3 regions of the Rhodococcus sp. NPDC076796 genome follow, and region 3 is predicted to be linked to each of the others. Evidence: riboswitches for the same ligand, from Rfam matches in the RefSeq annotation. Region 3 holds a riboswitch; each other region holds the start of a gene.
What was found. A riboswitch is a leader RNA that binds a small molecule or an ion and turns the genes downstream of it on or off. The one in region 3 is predicted to bind S-adenosylmethionine.

Region 1: it holds a riboswitch for S-adenosylmethionine, as region 3 does, so the genes downstream of both, AB0366_RS20160 (bifunctional o-acetylhomoserine/o-acetylserine sulfhydrylase) here and AB0366_RS07030 (aminotransferase class V-fold PLP-dependent enzyme) in region 3, are expected to answer to the same signal.
Region 2: it holds a riboswitch for S-adenosylmethionine, as region 3 does, so the genes downstream of both, AB0366_RS23905 (mandelate racemase/muconate lactonizing protein) here and AB0366_RS07030 (aminotransferase class V-fold PLP-dependent enzyme) in region 3, are expected to answer to the same signal.

What each region holds. Positions count from the first base shown of each region.
Region 1 covers NZ_JBFBMS010000007.1:31,037-33,293, reverse strand. The annotation lists gene AB0366_RS20160 (bifunctional o-acetylhomoserine/o-acetylserine sulfhydrylase) at 1-890, opposite strand, end outside; SAM riboswitch class IV at 1,077-1,199, opposite strand; gene AB0366_RS20155 (MFS transporter) at 1,545-2,257, shown strand, end outside.
Region 2 covers NZ_JBFBMS010000012.1:5,461-7,717, reverse strand. The annotation lists gene AB0366_RS23915 (hypothetical protein) at 1-190, shown strand, start outside; gene AB0366_RS23910 (nucleoside deaminase) at 327-791, shown strand; gene AB0366_RS23905 (mandelate racemase/muconate lactonizing protein) at 831-1,259, opposite strand; SAM riboswitch class IV at 1,288-1,406, opposite strand; gene AB0366_RS23900 (hypothetical protein) at 1,716-2,117, opposite strand; gene AB0366_RS23895 (DUF3558 domain-containing protein) at 2,132-2,257, opposite strand, start outside.
Region 3 covers NZ_JBFBMS010000002.1:377,697-379,953, forward strand. The annotation lists gene AB0366_RS07030 (aminotransferase class V-fold PLP-dependent enzyme) at 1-984, opposite strand, end outside; SAM riboswitch class IV at 1,039-1,154, opposite strand; gene AB0366_RS07035 (Pls/PosA family non-ribosomal peptide synthetase) at 1,351-2,257, shown strand, end outside.

The DNA.
Region 1 (2,257 bases), on a different contig from region 3:
GAGACCGCAGCACCGATATCGCGCAACAATTGAACGCGTGCCTTCAGCGCGAACGCGGGCGCACCCAGATCGGCGAACACGACGCCGTGGTAGCTCGGATCTGCAGTGGTGAAGTTGGGATGACGGCCCTGCGTCCAATCGAAAGTACCGCCATCGACGATGACGCCCGCGATGGCCGTTCCGTGTCCGCCGAGGTACTTCGTGGCGGAGTGCACCACGATGTCGGCACCGTGCTTCAACGGCTGCAGCAGGTACGGCGTCGCCACGGTGTTGTCCACGATCAGCGGAATGCCGTTCTCGTGGGCCACTGCCGAGATCCCCGGGATGTCGAGAATGTCGTTCTTCGGGTTCGAGATCGACTCGCCGTAGAACGCCTTGGTCGACGGAGTGATCGCGGCACGCCACTGCTCGAGGTCGTCGGGATCGTCGACGAACGAGACGGTGATGCCCAGCTTGGGGAGCGTGTAGTGGAACAGGTTGTACGTGCCGCCGTAGAGCCGCGGGCTCGACACGATGTGGTCGCCCGCCTCCGCGAGGTTCAGGATCGCGAACGTCTCGGCGGCCTGACCCGACGCGAGCAACAATGCCGCGACTCCACCTTCGAGGGCGGCGATGCGCTGCTCGACGACATCCTGAGTCGGGTTGATGATGCGGGTGTAGATGTTGCCGGGCTCGGCCAGACCGAACAACGCCGCTGCGTGATCGGTGTTGTCGAACGTGTACGAGGTGGTCTGGTAGATCGGCAATGCACGAGCCCTGGTGGTGCCGTCCGGGGTCTGACCCGAGTGGATCTGCTTGGTCTCGAAGCTCCAGTCGGCTGCGGGATCGGTGAACGGATCCTCGGTGGGTGCTCCGGTGGCGTCGACGACGTCTGATGTGGAATCGGTCATGGCTGCTGATACTCCGGTTTCTGAGGCAAGACTGTCCGAGACGAGTCTGTCTAAGACAAATCGAATGTCGAATGAAGCTCGAGAAGTCGAGCGCTACGGGGCGTATCGGTACAGCAACACATGAGAGAACCTCCTGACAGGCTTCGGCCCCTGGGGACCGAAGGTTCAGTGGGTCCGCTTCCTGCGGACCCGCGCTTGTCGATTCGGCACTCGCGTGCCGGACCGGCCTGGTCGTTCACCCGGGGCACCCCACCGCGGTTGGAGGGTTGCCGGCCAGCAAGCCGGGGCTCGATGCTGGCACTCATGACCTGGCGAATATCTTAGCGGGTGACGGCACCCCACCGGAACGAGGGCACGCGAGGGGTGCCGGTACAGCTCGAGCAGATGCTCGGGTGAGCACTATCACCGTGCATCGACGCGAGAACGAGCCATCTGCGGGAAGACAATTGACCGGAGCGACGTTCCTGCTTCGGTCGGCTTCCGATCGCAGGCTCGAATCCCGTCCGCTTCTTCTGCCCCCGATTTGCACACGAAGGTTGTACTGCTGTGACTGTCACCGATTCCGCTCTGTCCCGAGTCAGCGCTGTGCGCGGCAAGGTGTCGAGTGGCCTGAGTGTCAGTCACCGACCGCACTCGACCCGACGCAAACTCGCGATGTTGGCACTGTCCATCGGCGGCTTCGGGATCGGCACCACTGAATTCGCATCGATGGGTCTGTTGCCGGACATCGCGACGACGATGGGGATCTCCGAGCCCTCCGCCGGCCACATGATCTCTGCGTACGCGCTCGGTGTGGTCGTCGGCGCGCCGACCATCGCAGCCCTGGCTGCTCGCGTTCCGCGCAGGATGCTGTTGCTGGCGCTGATGGTGGCCTTCACCCTCGGAAACCTCGGCACCGTTTTCGCGCCCAGCTTCAACGAGTTGGTGGCCTCGCGATTCGTTGCAGGGCTGCCGCACGGTGCGTACTTCGGAGTAGCGGCCCTGGTCGCTGCCCACCTGGCCGAACCGGGGAAGCGAGCCAAGGCCGTCGCGATGGTGATGATGGGACTCTCGGTCGCCAACGTCGTCGGCGTACCGGTGGCGACCTGGATCGGGCAGGCGCTGGGATGGCGCAGTGCATTCACGCTCGTGGCGGTCATCGGTGCTCTCACCGTTGCCGCGCTCGTCCTCTGGATGCCACGACTCGACGCGATGCCGACCACCAGCCCCATCACCGAGCTGGGCGCACTGCGCCGCAGCCAGGTGTGGATGACCCTGTTCGTGGGAATCGTCGGATTCGGTGGCATGTTCGCGGTGTACACCTACATCGCGTCGACGCTGACCGACGTCGCCGGTCTCGCCCGCGCCTTCGTTCCGGTGGCCCTGAT
Region 2 (2,257 bases), on a different contig from region 3:
GCTCGACGCGAACGGCGAACACATAGTGAATCAACGTGGCCTGCAGATCCCCGGTGCCGGCTTCACCGGGGAGAATCGGTTCTGGTTCCTGCCTATGCAGATGGTGTTTCGCGACGAAGGACGGCACAACTTCATCCTCAGCGCCGGTGGGGCCACCGCGAGCGTCGGGCTTCGCATCGCCTTCGGCTGACGTCGGAACGCGCCGCTCATCGCCACGCCGACATCCGATCCCGATCGCATTCTCGGTACCGCTTGCGATAGGTGGTGCCCAGGTCCATTCGAGGACACGAATTGCATACGCTGTTTCCGAACACCGAGGAGAGCATGTGAACAGTCCATTGCGCGGAGACCAGTACTTTCTCGGACTGGCAATCGAACAGGCCCAGATCGGCTGGGAAGAAGGCGGCGTTCCGATCGGCGCGGCACTCGTGCACGACGGCGAAGTTCTTGCTGTGGGACGGAACCGTCGCGTCCAGATGAACAGCGCAATCCGTCACGGTGAAACCGACTGCATCGAACGAGCAGGCCGACTCCCCGCCTCGGTGTACCGAAAATCAGTGCTCTACACGACATTGTCTCCGTGTTTCATGTGCGCGGGAACCGCTTTGCTGTACGAGATTCCGCGAATCGTCATAGGTGAGAATCGGTCGTTCGAGACATCGGAGAGCTTGCTACGCGAGCACGGAGTGCAGGTCGACGTCGTCGACAACGCCGAATGCGTGCAGTTGATGGAACGCATGCTTGCTGAGCGCCGGAGCCTGTGGTTCGAGGACATCGGGGAGGATGCATAAGCGGCCCCGCCGAATCGGTTCTGCCTGTGCTCGGGTAGCTCAGCGAGACAGCGCATGCCAGGTCGCCTCGCCCGCGCGATACCCCGCCTCGAACAGCCATGGCCACTCGGAGAAGTCTTCGGGATCGACCACCACCGTCTCGACGCCGCCGTTCCCACGCCGCTTGGGCATGTTCTCGGGATGGGACGGGAATCGATCCTTCAGGTAAGCGGGTTCGAGACTCTGTCGAAAGATCAGCCACGTCTGAGGTGTGAAGCCTACTGCTTCAGCACGTTTCGCAAGGTCGATCCAGGCTTCCGCATTGGCGTACCCGCCTTCGAGCACCCGCCTCCGGGTCTCGATCATCGGGAACACGCCGTACCAGATCGGCGGGTAACTCAGTAGCGTCTGGCACCAAGTACGACGGCGTTCCGGCGGAATGGGTTCCCACTTCGCCTGCGCTGCTTCGAGTTCGTCACTACCGGACATCGTTCACCTCACCCCGGAGGTGCAACCCTCCATCGACTTGCGCGCCTGCGGTTGCGGGACGCGCCGGTTCTTCCCCTGGGGCACCCTGTCGATGGAGACGGGGTTGCCGGACAGCCGGCCAGGTACCTACGGCTATCGCTCTTGAACCTGCCTCGACAGTAGCCGAGGGGTACGGATTGGACAATCCGATAGATTGGCGGCTCGTCACCCCCGTTCGCCTACGCGATCGTCAGACTGAGTCCAGTGCCTGCCATGCAGAGTACGAACGTATTCGGTACCGCCCAGATGAGGGACGACCCTCAGTAGAACCATGCCGTTCGTGCGCGACTCTCGGTTGGTCTGCTGCTCAATGTATTTCAATCGCTGCTGAGTCGGCGCTCGAATACCGATTCGACATCGGGCAGTATCTCTTCAGACGGCCGGCGGCACCGATCGCTACGGACCTCGGCTGACAAGTCACCTGCCCAGACCCTCCGCGATCTCCCCGATGGACTTCAAGGTCCGCTGATCGGCGTACTCGACCTCATCGAAATAGCGCTTGAACACCGACCGCATCAGCTCGATGACCTCGATGTGTTGCGTCAGCACGACGCGCAGCGATCGATCACCACTGAAGGCAATCCTCTCGAACTTTTCGCCGAGCTGCCTGGCTGAATCCAAGGTGCCGAATGCCTCGACGTCGACCAAATACTCCGTCTTACGCGCCATATCTTGCAAGTGCCGAATGTAGGCAGCGCAGACCTCGTCGCACAGGAACGCCACGCCTTCGGGAATTTCGAGCTGTCCGGACTCTGCCTGCATCGACAGCGACTGCCACTGCTGCATCGAAGCCGCCAGCTCGTTAGTTTCTGACCCCATCACTTCTTACCCAACTATTTCGATGAAGGCATGGATGGCCGGAGCGAACGCGCCAACCGTTCGGCCTCGACACACGGATCTCCAAGGGGCTCGGTCGCCAGAAGGCCGTCGAGGATGAGGTAGAACACGCCATCCGGGTG
Region 3 (2,257 bases):
GACACTGTCGGGTGCATCGGCCCACACCTGGAGCTGCTCGACGCCGTCCAGTGCGGCCAGCCCGTCGCGCAGGCGGGACGACAGTTCATGTTCGTGCGCCTGCAGCTCGGCATCGTCGAAGCCGGCGATGGCCTCGCAGGCTGCAGCGAGTGCGGCAACGCCGAGCACGTTGGGGGTGCCCGCCTCGTGCCGTTGCGGTGCCGGAGCCCAGTCGGTGTGGTCGATGCTCACGCTGCGCACCGCGCCGCCGCCGGCCAGGTGCGGCTCACCGAGGTCGAGCCAATCGCGTTTGCCCACAAGCACTCCCGCGCCGAACGGGGCGTAGAGCTTGTGCCCGGAGAACGCGAGGTAGTCCACGCCGAGTGCGGCGATGTCGACCCGTCGATGCGGAACCAGCTGGGCACCGTCCACCGCGATGCGTGCGCCGTGCCGATGCGCCAGAGCGGCGAGTTCCGCGAGGGGCAGCACCTCGCCGGTGACGTTGGATGCACCCGTGATCGCCAGCAGAGCAGCAGGTTTCGCAGCAAGCTCCGCGTCGAGACGCGTGATGGTCTCGGCCAGGGTCGACGCGGCCACCACCACTCGTCGATCACGCCACGGGAGCAGGTTGGCGTGGTGCTCGATGTCGAGTATCACGGTCTCACCCGGCACGCATGCGGCCAGCAGGTTCAGCGAGTCGGTGGTGTTCCGCGTGAACACCACCACCGAATCATCCTGTGCACCAAAGAAATCAGCGACGGTCACCCGAGCCTTCTCGTACGCCGCCGTGGAGACCCGTGAGGCGTAGCCGGCACCGCGATGCACACTCGAGTAGAACGGCAGCAGTTCCGCGATCCGATCGGTCACCGCGTCCAGTGCAGGCGCGCTGGCGGCGTAATCGAAGTTCGCGTAGGTGCGGGTGCAGCCGTGGACCAGCGGTACCTGTAGATCCGTGCCCGAAACAGGGGCAAAAGGAGCACAGGGGCGGGAAAGTACAGATGTCATGACAGATCGAGCCCTCACGTTCGAGGGACCCGCAACCGAAGGATGTGGTGAGCGAGTCCGCGCTTGCCGCGCCGGTTTTCCGGAGTCGGCCTGGTCGTCACCCGGAGCACCCCACCGCGGAGGAGGGTTGCCGACCAGCTAGCCGGGGCTTGATGCTGGTACTCGTGACCGTGGGGAAGACATTGGCAAACTCGCTGCGATTTTGTCAAGCCGGGACTCACCCGTAGGCCGCAGTAGGATTCCCGCGGTGGGAAAGCGCGCTCGTTCACCTGCTGGCAAACAGAACGTGAGATAACCAACGGCGCTGCTGCTCACCAGCACCACAGAGTCATTACAAGAAGAAACGAGAAGGGCGCCCGGTTGTCTGTGCATCAAGAGAACGATCTGCCGGGTTCGAGCGCGGACACCGCACCTGCACCGGCGGCGTTTCTTCGCTCACCCCAGGCTCCACCCGCCCGGACGCTCATCGACATTCTCCGCGACACGGCCCATCGCTTTCCCGACGCACCCGCGATCGACGACGGTGCCGTGTCGGTCAGCTATTCGGAGTTGTTGGACGACATCGCCGAGGGCGCTCAGTGGCTCGCCAATGCCGGTGTCAGGCGCGGCGATCGCGTCGGGATCCGCATGCCGTCGGGTTCCTTCTCCCTCTACGTCGCGATCCTGTCGATCCTTCAGGTCGGTGCGGCATACGTGCCGGTGGACGCGGACGATCCCGAGGAGCGCGCCGAGTTGGTCTTCGGCGAGGCACAGGTGACGGCCATCGTCACTGCGGGCGGAATCGCCGCCGGTACTGCCCCCAAGCAGGACATTTCCCAGCACGATCTTTCCGAACACAATGCCGGACCACCGACCCCGCAGGACGACGCGTGGGTCATCTTCACCTCGGGTTCGACGGGCACTCCAAAGGGCGTTGCGGTCAGTCATCGCAATGCGGCGGCGTTCGTCGACGCCGAGGCCCGCATGTTCCTGCAGAAGGATCCGCTCGGTCCGGGCGATCGAGTGTTGGCCGGGCTGTCGGTGGCGTTCGATGCGTCGTGCGAGGAGATGTGGCTGGCGTGGCGGCACGGTGCGTGCCTGGTTCCCGCGCCCAGGTCGTTGGTGCGGTCCGGTTTCGATCTGGGTCCGTGGCTCGTCTCCCGCGATATCAGCGTCGTCTCGACGGTGCCCACGCTCGCATCGCTGTGGCCCGCGGTGGCGTTGGAAGCGGTACGGCTCCTCATCTTCGGCGGCGAAGCCTGCCCACCGGAGCTGGCCGAGCGGCTCGCCGTCG